4 regions of the Streptomyces sp. NPDC058457 genome follow, and region 1 is predicted to be linked to each of the others. Evidence: riboswitches for the same ligand, from Rfam matches in the RefSeq annotation. Region 1 holds a riboswitch; each other region holds the start of a gene.

Region 1 (3,682 bases):
GCGCATGAATTGGGGCAGCGAAAACAGACCCCGCCGAATAACATCTCTTTGTATACGGTGCGCGTGTTAATGCCGCAGGCCCGACATGTTTACGGAGTGTTGCGAAGTCCTCACACCGTTCGCCCGTTCGGTGGTACCGGAAAAGCGCAGCCGGTGGGAGACCGCCGAGCGCTCGGTGTGCAGGGCCGTGACCGCCCGGGCCCGCTCGGCGTCGCCGCGCGCCACCGCGTCCACGATGGCGCCGTGCTCCGTCCAGGACTCCACGGGGTTGGCGGGCGTCTCCACGGTGTACATCCAGGCGATCTTGTGCCGCAGCTGGGTGAGCGTCGAGGTCAGCGCGTGGCTGCCGGAGGCCTGCGCAAGGGTCTCGTGGAACCAGCCGCCCAGGGAGCGCAGATCCTCGCTGTTTCCCCGCCTGGCCCGCTCCTGCCCCAGCCGGACCAGTCCGCGCAGCACCTTGAGGTGGGCCTCGGTGCGGCGCTGGGCGGCCCGGGAGGCGCCGAGCGGCTCCAGGAGCATGCGCATCTCCAGCAGGTCGGCGGCCTCCTGCTCGGTCGGTTCGGCGACGCACGCGCCCGCGTGCCGGCGCGTCACGACGAAGCCCTCGGCCTCCAGGGTGCGCAGGGCCTCGCGGACGGGGACGCGCGAGACCCCGTAGCGGCGGGCCAGGAGTTCCTCGGTGAGCCGGCTGCCGCGCTCGTAGACACCCGCGACGATGTCGTCCCGGATCGCTGTGCATACCGAGTGCGCCGGAATACGCATGACCGACCTCCGCCTTAATCCCCGTGAAACGCCGCCGAGTGGCGCCCGTTCCGTGACTCTATTGCAATGAGCCGGAATTTCCGACGGCGGGCCGGAATCCAGGGATATATTTTGGACACCGGGTGCACGAAAACGACGAAAGCCCCGGCACAGGGGCCGGGGCTCCGGAAGATCTCGCGGGTTGCTTCCGCAGTGCTCTGCCGGGTTCGCCTTGGTGGTCGGGTGCGGGTGCGTGGGGGTTGCTCGCGCCCACGCGGCGGCAGCCGCAAATCGGAAACAGCCCCGCGCCCCTGAAGGGGCGCGGGGAACTGCGCGACCAGCCACGACGCACCCGCATCCCGCAAAGGGCGCTCGGCCCGTCGGTCTCGGTGCGGGGCCCGCGTCCGACTGCCGTCAGACGTTCACGCCGTGCTTGCGGAGGTAGGCGACCGGGTCGACGTCGGAGCCGTAGTCCGGGGTGGTGCGGGCCTCGAAGTGGAGGTGGGGGCCGGTGGTGTTGCCGGTCGCGCCGGAGAGGCCGATCTGCTGGCCCGGGGTGACCTTCTGGCCGACCGAGACGCCGATGGACGAGAGGTGGCCGTACTGGGTGTACATGCCGTCGGCCATCTTGATGACGATCTCGTTGCCGTACGCCCCGCCCCAACCGGTGGAGACGACCGTGCCGGTGCCGACGGCGTGTACGACCGTGCCGCTGGCGGCGTGGAAGTCGATGCCGGTGTGGGCGCCGGAGGACCACAGGGAGCCGCCGGTCTTGTAGCCGGTGGAGACGTAGGAGTCGCTGATCGGCGCGACGAAGGTGTTGAGGCGCTTGCGCTCGGCCTCGCGGGCGGCGCGTGCCTTGGCCGCGCGCTCCTTCCTGGCCTGCTCCGCGGCCTTCTTGCGGGCGGCCTCCTCGGCCGCCTTGCGCTCGGCGACGGCCTTCTGGGCGGCGGCCTGGGCGTCGATCTGCTCGGCGACGGAGTCGCTGATCGTGATGACCGGGGTGAGGCCGGTCTGCTCGACGGAGTTCTCGGCGGCGAGCGCCGGGGCGGCCGAGACGGTGCCGACGACACCCGTGGTGGTGAGGGCCGCGATACCGGCGGCCTGCGCGGTGGTGCGCTTCACCCGGCCGGGACGACGGTGCTTCCCGGAGGCGCACATGAACGCCATGTAGAGGCTGGTCCTTTCCTTCCCTCTCGCCTACCGGGTTAGCTGACGGGTTCGGAGCAGGAAGGTCTCCTACGGGCCCCCTCGCGACACGCGCGGGCGCCCGATTCACCCCAGGGACTGCATGGGTCCCCGGCTCCCCTGGCTCGCGCCGTACGGGGACTCGGCGATGACTGTCCGGTGCCGCGGATGCGGCGCACTGCCTGACGGACAGCCCGGAAGAACCTACGAGGCCGCTCGTCCCCCGCCCAAACGGAACGCCGTTTTTGTAGCGCATCCCACAGGGCAGACAGGCAACCTCCACCTCAATTCGGACATGCGAGAGCCCTGATGACCCGACGGTCACCAGGGCTCTTCACCCGCGTGTGCCCTACTCCGCGGCGACGACGGTGACTTCGCCGATCCCGAGGGCCTCGACGGGCTCCTTGATCTGCGCCGCGTCCCCGACGAGGACGGTCACCAGGCGGTCCACCGGGAAGGCGTTCACCACCGCCGCGGTGGCCTCCACCGTGCCGGTGGCGGCCAGTTGCCGGTACAGCGTCGCCTGGAAGTCGTCGGGCAGGTACTGCTCGACCTGGTCGGCCAGGGTGCCCGCGACGGCCGCCGCCGTCTCGTACTTGAGCGGCGCCACCCCGACGAGGTTCTGCACGGCCACGTCGCGCTCGGCGTCCGTGAGGCCGTCGGCGGCGAGCGTGCGCAGCACCGTCCACAGGTCCGTCAGGGCCGGACCGGTGTTCGGGGTGTCCACGGAGCCGCTGATGGCGAGCATCGAGACACCGGTGCCGTCGGGGGCGGACCGCAGCACCTGCCCGAACGAGCGGACGCCGTAGGTGTAGCCCTTCTCCTCGCGCAGGACGCGGTCCAGGCGGGAGGTGAGGGTGCCGCCCAGGCAGTAGGTGCCGAGCACCTGGGCGGGCCAGACACGGTCGTGCCGGTCGGAGCCGACGCGGCCGATGAGCAACTGGGTCTGAACGGCGCCCGGGCGGTCCACGATGACGACCCGGCCGGTGTCGTCGGCGGTCACGGACGGGACCGGGCGGGGCTGCCCGGTGGCGGCGCGCCAGGCGCCGAGGGTCTCGCCGAGCAGCTCGTCCAGGTCGATGCCGGTCAGGTCGCCGACGACGACCGCGGTGGCCGTGGCGGGGCGGACGTGCCGGTCGTAGAAGGCACGCACGGCGGCCGCGTCGATCTTCTCGACGGTGTCCTCGGTGCCCTGGCGCGGGCGGGACATCCGCGCGGTGGCCGGGAACAGCTGCTTGTAGAGCTCCTTGGCGGCCCGGCGGCTGGGGTTGGCCAGCTCGTGCGGGATCTCGTCGAGGCGGTTGCGGACCAGCCGCTCGACCTCGCTGTCGGCGAAGGCGGGCGCCCTGAGGGCGTCGGAGAGCAGCCCGAGGCCCTTGGCGAGCCGGGAGGCCGGGACCTCCAGGCTGATGCGGACGCCGGGGTGGTCGGCGTGCGCGTCGAGGGTGGCGCCGGCCCGCTCCAGCTCGGCGGCGTACTCCTCGGCGGAGTGCTTGTCGGTGCCCTCGGAGAAGGCGCGCGACATGATGGTGGCGACGCCGTCCAGGCCGGCCGGCTCGGCGTCCAGGGGCGCGTCCAGGAGCACCTCGACGGCGACGACCTGCTGGCCCGGGCGGTGGCAGCGCAGCACGGTCAGGCCGTTGTCCAGGGTGCCGCGCTCCGGGGCCGGGAAGGCCCAGGGCTTGGCCTCGCCCGGCTGCGGCTGAGGGTGGAAGTCCATGGTGGCGAGCTCGGTCACTTGGCCGTCTCCTCG
Region 2 (3,682 bases), on a different contig from region 1:
CCGTCGGTGCCGGACGGCATCTCACGGCTCAGGCTGACCGCCCGTGCGGACCTCTCCGGGGCCGAGATCGAACGCGCTGTACGTGTGATCGGCGAGACACGACCATGAGTCGGCGTGACACGGCCGGGCCTGGCTCGCAAGCGGATACGGAGTCGGGCATGGAACACGGGTCGGCGTCTGATCAGTTTCGTTCTGATCGCTTTCGTTCGAATCTGATCAGACTCTTCTTGGGCTGATCAGTCGGCGAGCGCGGTCATGAAACCCGCCCAGCTCTCGGGGGAGAAGAGCAGCGCGGGTCCTGCCGGAGCCTTGGAGTCGCGCACGGCGAGCAGTCCGGCCGACGGGCCGGAGCGCGGCCGTGCCGTCTCCACACAGTTGTTCGCTCCGGTGCTGTAGCTGCTGCGCAGCCACCGCAATCCGTGCAGATCAGCACTTGAAGGTACGTTCCGAGGCAGTGCAGTCATGGTGCCTCCTTACGCGCCGTCAGCTATCACGGCGATGTAATCCAACGAGTCCTCGGGCGAAAGGGCGTGGATCCGGAGTGTGTCGAAGGCCTCCGTGTAGGCCTGGAGGTCTTCTTTCCGCTCCAGGTAGAGGCTACTCGTCAACTGGTCGATAACAACCACGTCCAGATCAGAAGTGCTCGGAAATGAGAAGATTACGAAAGGCCCGGTGATGCCGATATGTGCCCCGGCCGCGAACGGCAGCACCTGGAGCCGTACTTGGGGCAAGCGGGCCGCCTCCATCAGCCGCTGCAGCTGCCGCGCCATCACGCCGGGGCCGCCCACCTCCCGGCGCAGCACCGCCTCGTCCAGGACCGCGCTGAGCTCCAGCGGCGGATCGTTGCGCAGTACGTCCTGCCTGGCCAGACGCACCTCCACCAGGGCGTCCAGGGCCTCGTCGTCACGCCCGTCCACGGCGGCCCGGGTCACCGCACGCGCGTACTCCGAGGTCTGCAGCAGCCCGGGAACGACCGAGGTCTCCAGCGTGCGCATGGCGCTGGCCTGCGACTCCAGGCTGATGAAATCCCGGTAGGCGGGCGGCAGTACCCCACGATAGGCGTGCCACCAGTGGTGCCGTCCTGCTGTATCCTCCGACCCCGCCAACACCAGGAGCAACTCGCGCAGTTGCCCCTCGACCACGCCGTAGGCGTCCAGGAGTAACCGCACATCGGCCGGTTTCACACCGCTGGCGCCGGTCTCGATCCGGCTCACTTTCGACTGATGCCAGCCCACCAGACGGGCGGCCTCACCGCTCGTGAGGCCGGCGCCGGTGCGCAGTGTGCGCAGTTCGGCGCCCAGTTTCCGGCGGCGTACCGCGGGACCGTTCTGCATGGGCTACTCCTTACTCCTTCCGAGCCGCCCAAATACGGTCTGAGGTAGCAGAGTTCACCGCTTCGAGCGACAGATATATGCATATCTTGGTGGATCGCTCCCCTGACCGGCCCGGTAATGGCAGTCTGGCGAAGAAGCACCAGTCCGGGACCGTACTCGAACCATCCGCACCGTGTCGGACTCCGGTCCCGAGGAAAGGGACGACGTCGCCATGGCAGACCACCTGGAAGCATCCGTCACTCTGCCGAGCGATCCCGCCTCGGTCTCCACCGCCCGCTCCTACGTGCTGGACATCCTCGCCGAATGGGGACTGCCGCCGGAGACGGAGACCGCGGACACCATCCGTCTCATCGTCTCCGAACTCGCCACCAACGCCGTGCAGCACACCTTCGGGCAGTCACCCACCTTCACGGTGGACCTCGTGCTCGACCGTGACGAACAACTGCGCATCGGCGTCACGGACAGTCATCCGCGCTTTCCCAAGAGACTTCCCGCCGCGGTCCAGCAGGACAACGGGCGCGGCATGGTCATCATCCGCTGGCTGACCGCCGAGTGCGGCGGCAAGCTCCGGGTGCGCCCCACCCGGGAGGGCGGCAAGACAGTGTCCATCGAACTTCCCTGGACCGTCCCGGCCGGCACCGTCACCGCGGCCGGCCAGCAGGAACCGTAGCCCCGAGTTCCCGCCGGCCGCCGCCGCGGATCAGCTGACCCGGCCGTACCAGACGCTCCGCGTCCAGATCTTCTGGAGCCTCACCACGTCCCCGGTCTTCGGGGCGTGCCAGATCTTTCCCTTCCCGGCGTAGATGCCGACGTGGTAGACGCTGGAACCCGAGTGGAAGAAGACCAGGTCCCCGGCCTTGCGGTTGCCGGCCGAGATGTGACGGGTCTTGTTGTACTGCTGGGCCGCCGTACGGGGCAGGCTCTTGCCGGCCTTCTTGAACGAGTACAGCGTGAGCCCGGAGCAGTCGAACCTGTTCGGCCCGGTGGCTCCCCACCTGTAGGGCGCGCCCTTCTTCGAGGCGGCGACCTGAAGTGCCTTCGTCGCCATCGTGGCGGCCGAGGCGTCGGAGGCGACACCCGGGATCACGATCGAGCCGCCCACGGCGGCGATGGTCAGTGCCGAGGCCGTACCGGCCCGGGCCATCAGCGACGGAACACGATTGAGCGCAGTCATGCGCAACCCTTCGTCAGCCGCCTGTGAAGGATGACCTGTCGGATTCGGGCTGGCGAAGTTGCCCGGCCGTGTTGCCACGGCTTCACCCCAAGGGCCGCTCGGCCCGGTCGTGGTGTGACCGTTCCGGCGACCCGTCGTGCTTGGGTCCTCCACTCCTGCCGATGCACTTCTGTCGACGGGTCAATCCGGGCGGCGGCAGGACTCGGCGTCCGCCCGGACCGCCCCGCCGCTGTGGCGGGGGCTTGTCGTCAGACAGGGATCTTCACTCACTCGTGTCCGAAAATCCCAACGGAATCGGGGATTTGTGGGGTTACTCACCACCCACCCGTTCGGGTGGACAATCCTTTGTTCGATTCTCCGTCAACTGCCCTGCGTAGCCCCGGACCTGCGCGGAAGCCGTTCGCGGGCACCCCCGCACGGGCGGGCTGAGCGGCCTCTGCGGGCAGGTAAAACCACGCCATGCTCCGCCGAACGGCGGTAACTCCGTTGGGTCGTTTCGACTCCGGCCCGGTCGCGCCGTCGACGCGCGGGGCCGGAGTCCGCCGGGTGTCACCGTACGCAGTCGGGCGGGAGTGCGACGCGAGCGGTCCGGCGCTCACCGTCGAGCACCCGCAACGCCCGTGCCAGCGTGTCCCCGTGAAGCTCCGTCTCGCCCCGACGATGCATCAGGGTCAGCGCGTCACGCAGCTCGGACGCCGCGCGCACCAGCGCCTGCGCGGCGCGCAGCCCGCGGTAGGTGTCCTCGTTCTGCGCCGGATTGATCCGGCCCAGCAGATCCACCACGTCCAGGTAACGGTCGATCAGCTCGCCCTCGGCGCGGGTCAGCGCGGGCAGCGGCGGAAGTTCCGGCGGCAGCATCGGCGGCTCACCCCGCGTCCGGCAGGCCGAGCGAGGACCGGCGACTGGGTACGACCCGGTCCACCAGCCCGTAGGCCAGCGCTTCCTGCGCGTCCAGGACCAGATCCCGCTCCAGATCCCGGTGCACCTGTTCCGCCGTGCGCCCGGTGTGCCGCACGAGCATCCCTTCGAGCAGTGTCCGGACCCGGTCCAACTCCTCGGCCTGGATGGCCAGATCGCTCGGCTGGCCCCGCACCGGTTCCGGCAGTGACGGCTGCTGGAGCACGATGCGCGCGCCGGGCAGCATGGACCGCTTGCCCGGTGTGCCGGCCGCGAG
Region 3 (3,682 bases), on a different contig from region 1:
CGGCGATGGTGACGTCCTCGGTCTCGCCGGAGCGGTGCGACATCATGCACTTGAAGCCGTTGCGCTGGGCGAGCTCGACGGCGTCCAGGGTCTCGGTCAGGGAACCGATCTGGTTCACCTTCACCAGCAGGGCGTTGGCGGTGCCCTCCTCGATGCCGCGGGCGAGGCGCTCCGGGTTGGTGACGAAGAGGTCGTCGCCGACGATCTGGACCTTGTCGCCCAGCTTGTCGGTGAGGACCTTCCAGCCGGCCCAGTCGTCCTCGAACAGCGGGTCCTCGATGGAGACCAGCGGGTACGCGGCGACGAGCTCCTCGTAGTACTCGGTCATCTCGGCGGCCGAGCGGGACTTGCCCTCGAACTCGTACTTGCCGTCCTTGTAGAACTCGGACGCGGCGACGTCGAGCGCAAGGGCGATCTGCTCGCCGGGGACGTAACCGGCCTGCTTGATCGCCTCCAGGATGAGGTCGAGCGCGGCGCGGTTGGACTCCAGGTTCGGCGCGAAGCCGCCCTCGTCGCCGAGACCGGTGGCCAGGCCCTTCGACTTCAGGACCTTCTTGAGGGTGTGGTAGACCTCGGCACCCCAGCGCAGCGCCTCGGAGAAGGACTCCGCGCCGATCGGGGCGATCATGAACTCCTGGATGTCGACGTTGGAGTCCGCGTGCGAGCCGCCGTTGAGGATGTTCATCATCGGGACGGGGAGCAGGTGCGCGTTCGGGCCACCGAGGTAGCGGAACAGCGGGAGGTCGGACGCCTCGGAAGCGGCGTGCGCGACGGCGAGGGAGACGCCGAGGATGGCGTTGGCGCCGAGCGAGCCCTTGTTGTCGGTGGCGTCCAGGTCGAACATGGCCTGGTCGATCAGGCGCTGCTCGGTGGCGTCGTAGCCGACCAGCTCCGGGCCGATCTGCTCGATGACGGCGAGGACGGCCTTCTCGACACCCTTGCCCAGGTAGCGGTTGGGGTCACCGTCACGGAGCTCGATGGCCTCGAAGGCACCGGTGGAGGCGCCGGACGGAACGGCGGCACGACCCGTGCTGCCGTCGTCGAGGCCGACCTCGACCTCGACCGTGGGGTTGCCTCGGGAGTCCAGGATTTCCCGGGCTACGACGACGTCGATGGACGGCACGAGCATCTCCTTCTTGGGATGTGACGCTGGTTGTGCGGGGCGCACGCGGGCCTTGCCGGCCCTTGCTCAGCCTTGCGACTAGAGCCTAACCGTCCCAGGGCCGTCGGCCGGCACGACCGACCGACCCGTGGACACACAGACGGTACTCATTGTTCACGTGCGGAACAAAGGGGGTCCCGATGAAGAACGGGAGAAGAGCGGGCCAAGAAGGTGACGGCAAAGAGAAACCCCGCCCCGGTGCGTACGGGGGAAAACGCACCGAGGCGGGGGCCCGTGGGGACGGGGGTGGCCCTCACGTGGTCTCCACTATGGGGACCACGGCTGTGTGGGCGCTGTGGTTCAGCTGGGCGCCTCCAGTGCTTACGGCGGCCGCCCCGCGTCCTGCTACTTCAGGTGCAGCTGCTGACCCGGGTAGATGAAGTCGGCGTCGGCGACGATGTCCTTGTTCAGCTTGAACAGCGCCGGCCAGCCACCCTTGACCTTGTGCTTCTCGGCGATCGAGCTGAGGGTGTCACCCTTGACGACCTTGTACTCGCCGTCGCCCTTCTTGACCTTCTTGCCGGCCGGGGTGGTGACGGTCTTGGTCGCGGCCGGACGCTCGGCGGAGCGGGAGGCGGCCTGCGTGTCGGTCGACCGGGTGGTCGTGCCGGCGCTGCTGCTCGACGAGGAGCCGGCGCTGCTGCCGGTGTAGGCGGCGCTGGACAGGCCCGTGCCGCAGACCGGCCAGGCACCCTTGCCCTGTGCGGCGAGCACCTTCTCGGCGATCTGGATCTGCTGCGCCTTGGTGGCCTGGTTGGCCTGCGCGGCGTACTGCGTGCCGCCGTACGCGGCCCAGGTGGAGGCGGAGAACTGCAGACCGCCGTAGTAGCCGTTGCCGGTGTTGATGGCCCAGTTGCCGCCGGACTCGCACTGGGCGACGGCGTCCCACTCGGAGGCGGTGGCGGCGGAAGCGCTGCCGGCCGCCATCAGCGGGGCAGCGACGGCGATGCCGGTGACACCGGCGACAGCGATGGCGCGGACGGCCTTGGACGGACGACGGTGCTTGCCCTTGCCGGAAAACAGCATGGATCGATCCCCTCACCGACGCCTGCGAGGTGAGCTGTCGGGTTCGGGCCGGTTGAGTTGCCCGGCCGCACACCCGTGTGTCGGTGCGCGGCTTCACCCCGAGCCGGATCGGCAGTCTCGACTACCGGTCCCGGCACTTACCTTGGGTCCCCCGCTCCTGCCTACGGCGCTTGACGCGTCGACTGTTCCCGGACGGCCGCTGGCAGGACTCGGCGTTGCGACGGCCGGGGCTCGTGGTGACGAGCGGCCTTGACCGTAAACAGGGCATCAGGTGAATTTCAAAGATGATCAGGGCTTCTGAGACTCATCCCACACTTTCACCAAACCGGACATTTAACTTCTAATCAGGGCGGCCAGGGGACGCCAACTCCCGCCACCTTTCGTCCGTTTAGCTACCGAGTTTCAGGGTCTGACCGGCGCTGATGTCGTTGGGGTCGGCACCGATGGCCGCCTCGTTCGCGGCATAGAGCGCACGCCATCCGCCGTCGAGGTCAAGGGAGTCGGCGATGGAGGCGAGGGTGTCGCCGGCGCGGACGGTGTAGGTGCCGCTGTCATGGGAGGCGTGGCGGCCGGAGGAGGTGGCACTCTGACCGTTTGTCACGCTTTCGTCCGCCGAGCCGCCCCGATGCTTGCCGGCGCTGCTGACGGCCCCCGTGTCGACCAGACTCCAAGAGCCTTCAGCCTGCCCCGAATTGTCCGAGTCGTCGGTCTCGGGGACAACGGGATTCCCACTCGCCTTCGAGGTACCCGAGCCAGAAGATTCCGACTTGTCCGTCTTGGTGGATTTGCTGGGAGTGTCCGTCTTGGAGTCACCGCTCGCACTCGGGGAGGGAGTGGCGGAGTCACCCCCGGAGTCCGCGGCGCCCGAGGAGGAGCCGGAATCGGAGGAGGAGGAAGAAGACGAATCCGACAGCCCGGAGGACGAGTCCGACGAGTCGGAGGAACCGGATGAATCACCCGAGTCGTCGAGTCCCGTGTCGACGTTCACCGAGGCGTCGTCGGACGAGAGCCCGGCGAGCAGCGCACAGGTCCGCCAGGGCTTGGTGCCCTGGTCGGCGAGTATCTTCTCGGCGACCGCTATCTGCTGCGAACGGCTCGCCTGGTCGGGCGTACCGGCGTAGTCCAGGCCCCCGTACTTGCTCCAGTCGTCCAGGGACATCTGCAGGCCGCCGTAGTAGCCGGTGCCGTTGTCGGCGCTCCAGGAGCCGCCGCTCTCGCACTCGGCCACCTGGTCCCAGGTGGAGCCGTCGGCCGCGTGGGCGCTCACCGCACCGAGGAGCGGGATGGCGATGGCGGAGCCGGTCACGCCGGCCGCGACGAGAAGAGCCGGAGCCTGACGGGGGCGACGGTGACGACCGTTCCCGGAGAGCATGCGGAAACCTTTCGAGCGACAGCGGTGACCGGCGCGGCGGGTCCCGCAGGGCGCCGCACTGATGGGTGAACGTATCGGCAGACGATCACTTGTCACAAGTTAATGCCGCGCAGATCACGTGA
Region 4 (3,682 bases), on a different contig from region 1:
TCCGCTCGGACGGCTCCGCACTCTCGGCCGGCGGCTGCTCGTCGGCCCCCGCACCGCACTTGCGGCCGGAGTTGATGCAGTCGACCATCTTCCGCATCAGGCTCTCGTCGAAGACGTTGATGAAGTCGCCGTGGTCGGTGACCGGCTTGTGCAGCTGCTCGGGGAACGAGTCCACCGCGAACAGCGGGACCGTGCGGCCGCCGTCCTGGAGGCTCGGCGCGTCCACGGCGTAGACGATGCGCTGCACCAGCTGCGGGATGGCCTGGAATCCGGCCGGGCAGCTGCCGTCGGGGGCTTCGAAGGCCACATGGGTGCGGTGGTTGGCGCTGTCGATGTTCCGGCCGTCCCAGCAGCTCTGGAACCTGAACGTGCGCACGACGTCACTGCCCGAGGGGCAGAGCGGGTACTTGTCCTTGAGCTGCCGGTCCTCGTAACCGGTACAGCTCCAGGAGGCGTTGGCGTTGGCCGGGCCGTTGACGAACGCCTTGGCGTCACCGGTGATGATGCGCAGCAGCCGCGGCATCTCGGTGACCTTGGAGGTCGGGTTGCCCTCGAAGGTCAGCGTGACCTCCTTGGCCGTGACGATCTGTCCGGCGTTGCCCTCGGTGCCGCCGCCCGGCTTGTCGGCGTCCCGCTCCTCCTTGCCGTTCTGCAGCCGCAGCACGGGCCAGTAGTACGTGGATTTGTCGCCCTGGTCCGCGCAGCTGGTGGCGGCGTTCGCCAGGTCCTGGTCGCTGGCGAAGGCGTTGTTGGACTGGTTGCCGATGTAGTCGTGGAAGTGGTGGGCGCCGTTGGAGACACCGGGCGCGACGATCACGTTGTCGGAGTTGAACAGGCCGTTCGCGTTGACGCCGCAGCTGGAGGAGAAGGTGCCGGTGGAGCCGCCGGACTGTTCGGCCGGGGTGTTGGCATTGGGCTGCACCGAGGTGATGTCCGCGTAGTCGGCGGCGACCGGGCCGTTGCCGCCCTGGCCGCCGGCGCCGGTGCCCTGACTCGGCGCGGCACTGCCCTGCCCGCTCTGGCTCGGCGTGGCACTGCCCTGGGGGGCCGCGGACTGCCCGTCGCCCTGGTTGGAGGAGCGCAGGGTGCAGGCGGCGAGGTCGTCCAGGCCCTGCGGGCGGTCGCCCTCACGGCCGATGGCGTCGGCGATGCGCTGGAGCGACTCGGACCGCTTCTCCTTCAGCGGGTTCATGATCGTCTGGTCGGCGAGGCCGGGGTTCTGCTCGATCGCCGCGGCGGACTCCGTGAGTTGCTGGTAGGCCGCCACGATCTGCTGGTCCAGCTGGGCGAGTTCGTTGTCGACGTCGGCCCGCGCCCCGTCGGGTACCGCCGTCAGCCGGCCGCCGACGTCGGGGCAGTAGATGGTGGGCGCGGACAGCACCTGGCCGGTGGCGACCTGGGCCTGCTGGTCCCCGCCGCCCTCGGTGGCCGAGGCATAGACGTTCACCGCGACCAGTCCTCCGCCGCCGAGCATCAGGGCGACCGCTGCGAAGGTCGCGCGTTGTGCGCCGGTCGGGCGTCTGCGCCTGTTGCGTCTCAAGGTCGTTCCCCTGCGTCTCGTGGTCGGCCGGACATGGAAATCCCCGGCCTTATACGGGCCGCGGCGCCACTGTGTTCAACAGACCCACGAATTCACGGCGACCTCACAGAAAGCGCGTGTTCCGGAACAGTTCCGGAACAGGGCGACGCGACCGACGGCAACGCCCCGGTGACCCAGAGAAAGCAATGGATGCGCGCGAAATGCCGTCCCGTGCGGTCGAGTTCCGAACGCTAAGACGAACATCACAAATACGTATCGGACATTACGCACTTCAACCTTCACACGAGTGACACAAGTTGGCTAAGTTGACGGGCAAGCCGCTCGGCTCCCCCCGGCGAATCCCGTCGGGCCGCGCGGCCTCCGCCGAATCCGGCGCCTCCCAGGGGCGTATCCGGAACCGGGGACCCAACCGAACCACTGGGGTGAATCGGCCGAACGTCCGTGAGGACGGCGGCCGTAGGGCATGCCTTCCGGACTTCACCGCCCGAACCCGACAGCTAACTCGGTAGGCGGAGTACGGAAGGAGCACGACCCCTCAATGGCGCCCGAGAGCCGTGACGAGGTTCGACAGCGGATCGACAGCCTCTACGACCAGGCCGAGAACGCCACCGGGAACTACAACGCCACGCGCGCGATGAGCGGGGGTTCGCGCTCCCGCGGTGTCCCGCTGTTCAAGCGGTCCCGTCGCGACGACCCGGGCCTCGACAACATCGCCCGGGAGTGGTTCGAGGGCGCCCGTTCGAAGCTGGGGCCGAGCGTCCCGGCCGCACTCCCCTCCGACCGGCAACCCGCCCGGCCCGGTCCGCGGCGGCCCGTCAGCGCCATGGCCGCCGACCTGCTCGGCCAGTTGGAGGGCTCCGGCCCGGCCCGGCTGGAGCTGACCGCGGGTCCGTCCGCGCAGACCGACATCGAGGTCGTCCGCGAGCCGCAGCGCCCGAGGCTGGAGCAGCGCGCGGTGGCCGCGCTCGAACCGGCCCCGGCAGCCCAGCCCGTGCCGACCGCACAGACCCCGTGGCCCACACCCGAGGCCCAGGCCGCGGCGCAGCAGTGGGCGGCGGCTCCCGCCGTCGGCATACCGAGCCAGCGGACCGACAGCGGCTCCTTCCGGGCCGACGCCCTCGCCGCCACCCGCGCGATCCCCGCGGTGACCGAGACGGGCGGCATCCCGATCGTGTCCGCGACCGACACCGGTACGTTCCGCATCATGACCCCGGGCGGTACCGGCGCCAGCCGTGCCACACCCCCGGCGGACCCGACCGGCTTCCGCGTCATGACCCCGGGCGGCTCGGGCACCGGCGGCTTCCCTGGTACGCCTCCGATGGACGCGGGCCCCGCCCCCGCCCCTGCCCAGGCCGCGGCTCCGACTCCGGCGGACACCAGCGGCTTCCGCATCATGACCCCGGGCGGCTCGGGCGCCGGGGCGTTCCCGGGTGTGCCTCCCATGGACATGAGCACCGCCCAGGCCGCGGCTCCGGCTGTGGGGGACAGCGGTTCCTTCCGCATCATGACGCCGGGCGCCACGGGCTCGTTCCCGATGCCGAACTCGTCCGACGCGGGAGCCTTCCCGACCGCGGACCCCATGAGCACCAGCGTGTTCCCGACCGCCGCCCCCACCGACTCCGGCGCCTTCCCGACCGCGGCGCCCGCCGCCGCTGCTCCCGCCCCGGCTCCGATGGACATGGGCGGCTTCCGGGTCATGTCGCCGAACGCGACCGCCGGTTACGCCGAGATGCCCCAGGCCGCCGCCGACACCGCCTACGCCGCCGGCGCGTACTCCACGGCGGCCCCCGCCACCCCCGCGCCCATGGCCCCCATGCAGCCGGCCGCCTCCTACGCCACGGCGCCCGCCCCCGACATGACCGGCGCCGCCTACGCGTACGCCGGAGACATGCCGCCCACCGACGCCGCGTATGCCTACGCCGGAGCCATACCGCCCGCCGACGCCGCGTATGCCTACGCCGGAGCCATGCCGCCCGCCGAGGCCGCTTACGCTTACGCCGGAGCCGTGCCAGCCGCCGAGGCCGCCTACGCCTACGCCGGAGCCATGCCGCCCACCGAGGCCGCCTACGCCTACGCCACCGCCGCGATGCCCACAGCGATGGCAACGCCCCCTGCCGCGATGCCCGCGTCGATGGCGGCACC

Evidence for each region. A riboswitch is a leader RNA that binds a small molecule or an ion and turns the genes downstream of it on or off. The one in region 1 is predicted to bind cyclic di-AMP.
Region 2: linked by a shared signal. The riboswitch ahead of ACFWPS_RS25325 (C40 family peptidase) and the one ahead of ACFWPS_RS39805 (M23 family metallopeptidase) in region 1 are both predicted to bind cyclic di-AMP.
Region 3: linked by a shared signal. The riboswitch ahead of ACFWPS_RS38395 (transglycosylase family protein) and the one ahead of ACFWPS_RS39805 (M23 family metallopeptidase) in region 1 are both predicted to bind cyclic di-AMP.
Region 4: linked by a shared signal. The riboswitch ahead of ACFWPS_RS24095 (hypothetical protein) and the one ahead of ACFWPS_RS39805 (M23 family metallopeptidase) in region 1 are both predicted to bind cyclic di-AMP.

Annotation. Positions count from the first base shown of each region.
Region 1 covers NZ_JBHXLU010000074.1:15,791-19,472, forward strand. Annotated here, with positions in the region: gene ACFWPS_RS39800 (GntR family transcriptional regulator) at 67-762, opposite strand; gene ACFWPS_RS39805 (M23 family metallopeptidase) at 1,156-1,911, opposite strand; cyclic di-AMP (ydaO/yuaA leader) riboswitch at 1,924-2,087, opposite strand; gene ACFWPS_RS39810 (M16 family metallopeptidase) at 2,279-3,667, opposite strand; gene ACFWPS_RS39815 (M16 family metallopeptidase) at 3,664-3,682, opposite strand, start outside.
Region 2 covers NZ_JBHXLU010000033.1:45,564-49,245, reverse strand. Annotated here, with positions in the region: gene ACFWPS_RS25345 (8-amino-7-oxononanoate synthase) at 1-108, shown strand, start outside; gene ACFWPS_RS25340 (DUF397 domain-containing protein) at 237-464, opposite strand; gene ACFWPS_RS25335 (helix-turn-helix domain-containing protein) at 474-1,334, opposite strand; gene ACFWPS_RS25330 (ATP-binding protein) at 1,546-2,004, shown strand; gene ACFWPS_RS25325 (C40 family peptidase) at 2,035-2,508, opposite strand; cyclic di-AMP (ydaO/yuaA leader) riboswitch at 2,512-2,696, opposite strand; gene ACFWPS_RS25320 (hypothetical protein) at 3,058-3,366, opposite strand; gene ACFWPS_RS25315 (ATP-dependent Clp protease proteolytic subunit) at 3,374-3,682, opposite strand, start outside.
Region 3 covers NZ_JBHXLU010000069.1:20,001-23,682, forward strand. Annotated here, with positions in the region: gene eno (phosphopyruvate hydratase) at 1-1,129, opposite strand, end outside; gene ACFWPS_RS38395 (transglycosylase family protein) at 1,508-2,188, opposite strand; cyclic di-AMP (ydaO/yuaA leader) riboswitch at 2,193-2,367, opposite strand; gene ACFWPS_RS38400 (transglycosylase family protein) at 2,577-3,560, opposite strand.
Region 4 covers NZ_JBHXLU010000030.1:106,602-110,283, forward strand. Annotated here, with positions in the region: gene ACFWPS_RS24090 (DUF1996 domain-containing protein) at 1-1,474, opposite strand, end outside; cyclic di-AMP (ydaO/yuaA leader) riboswitch at 1,892-2,068, shown strand; partial or broken gene ACFWPS_RS24095 (hypothetical protein) at 2,079-3,682, shown strand, end outside.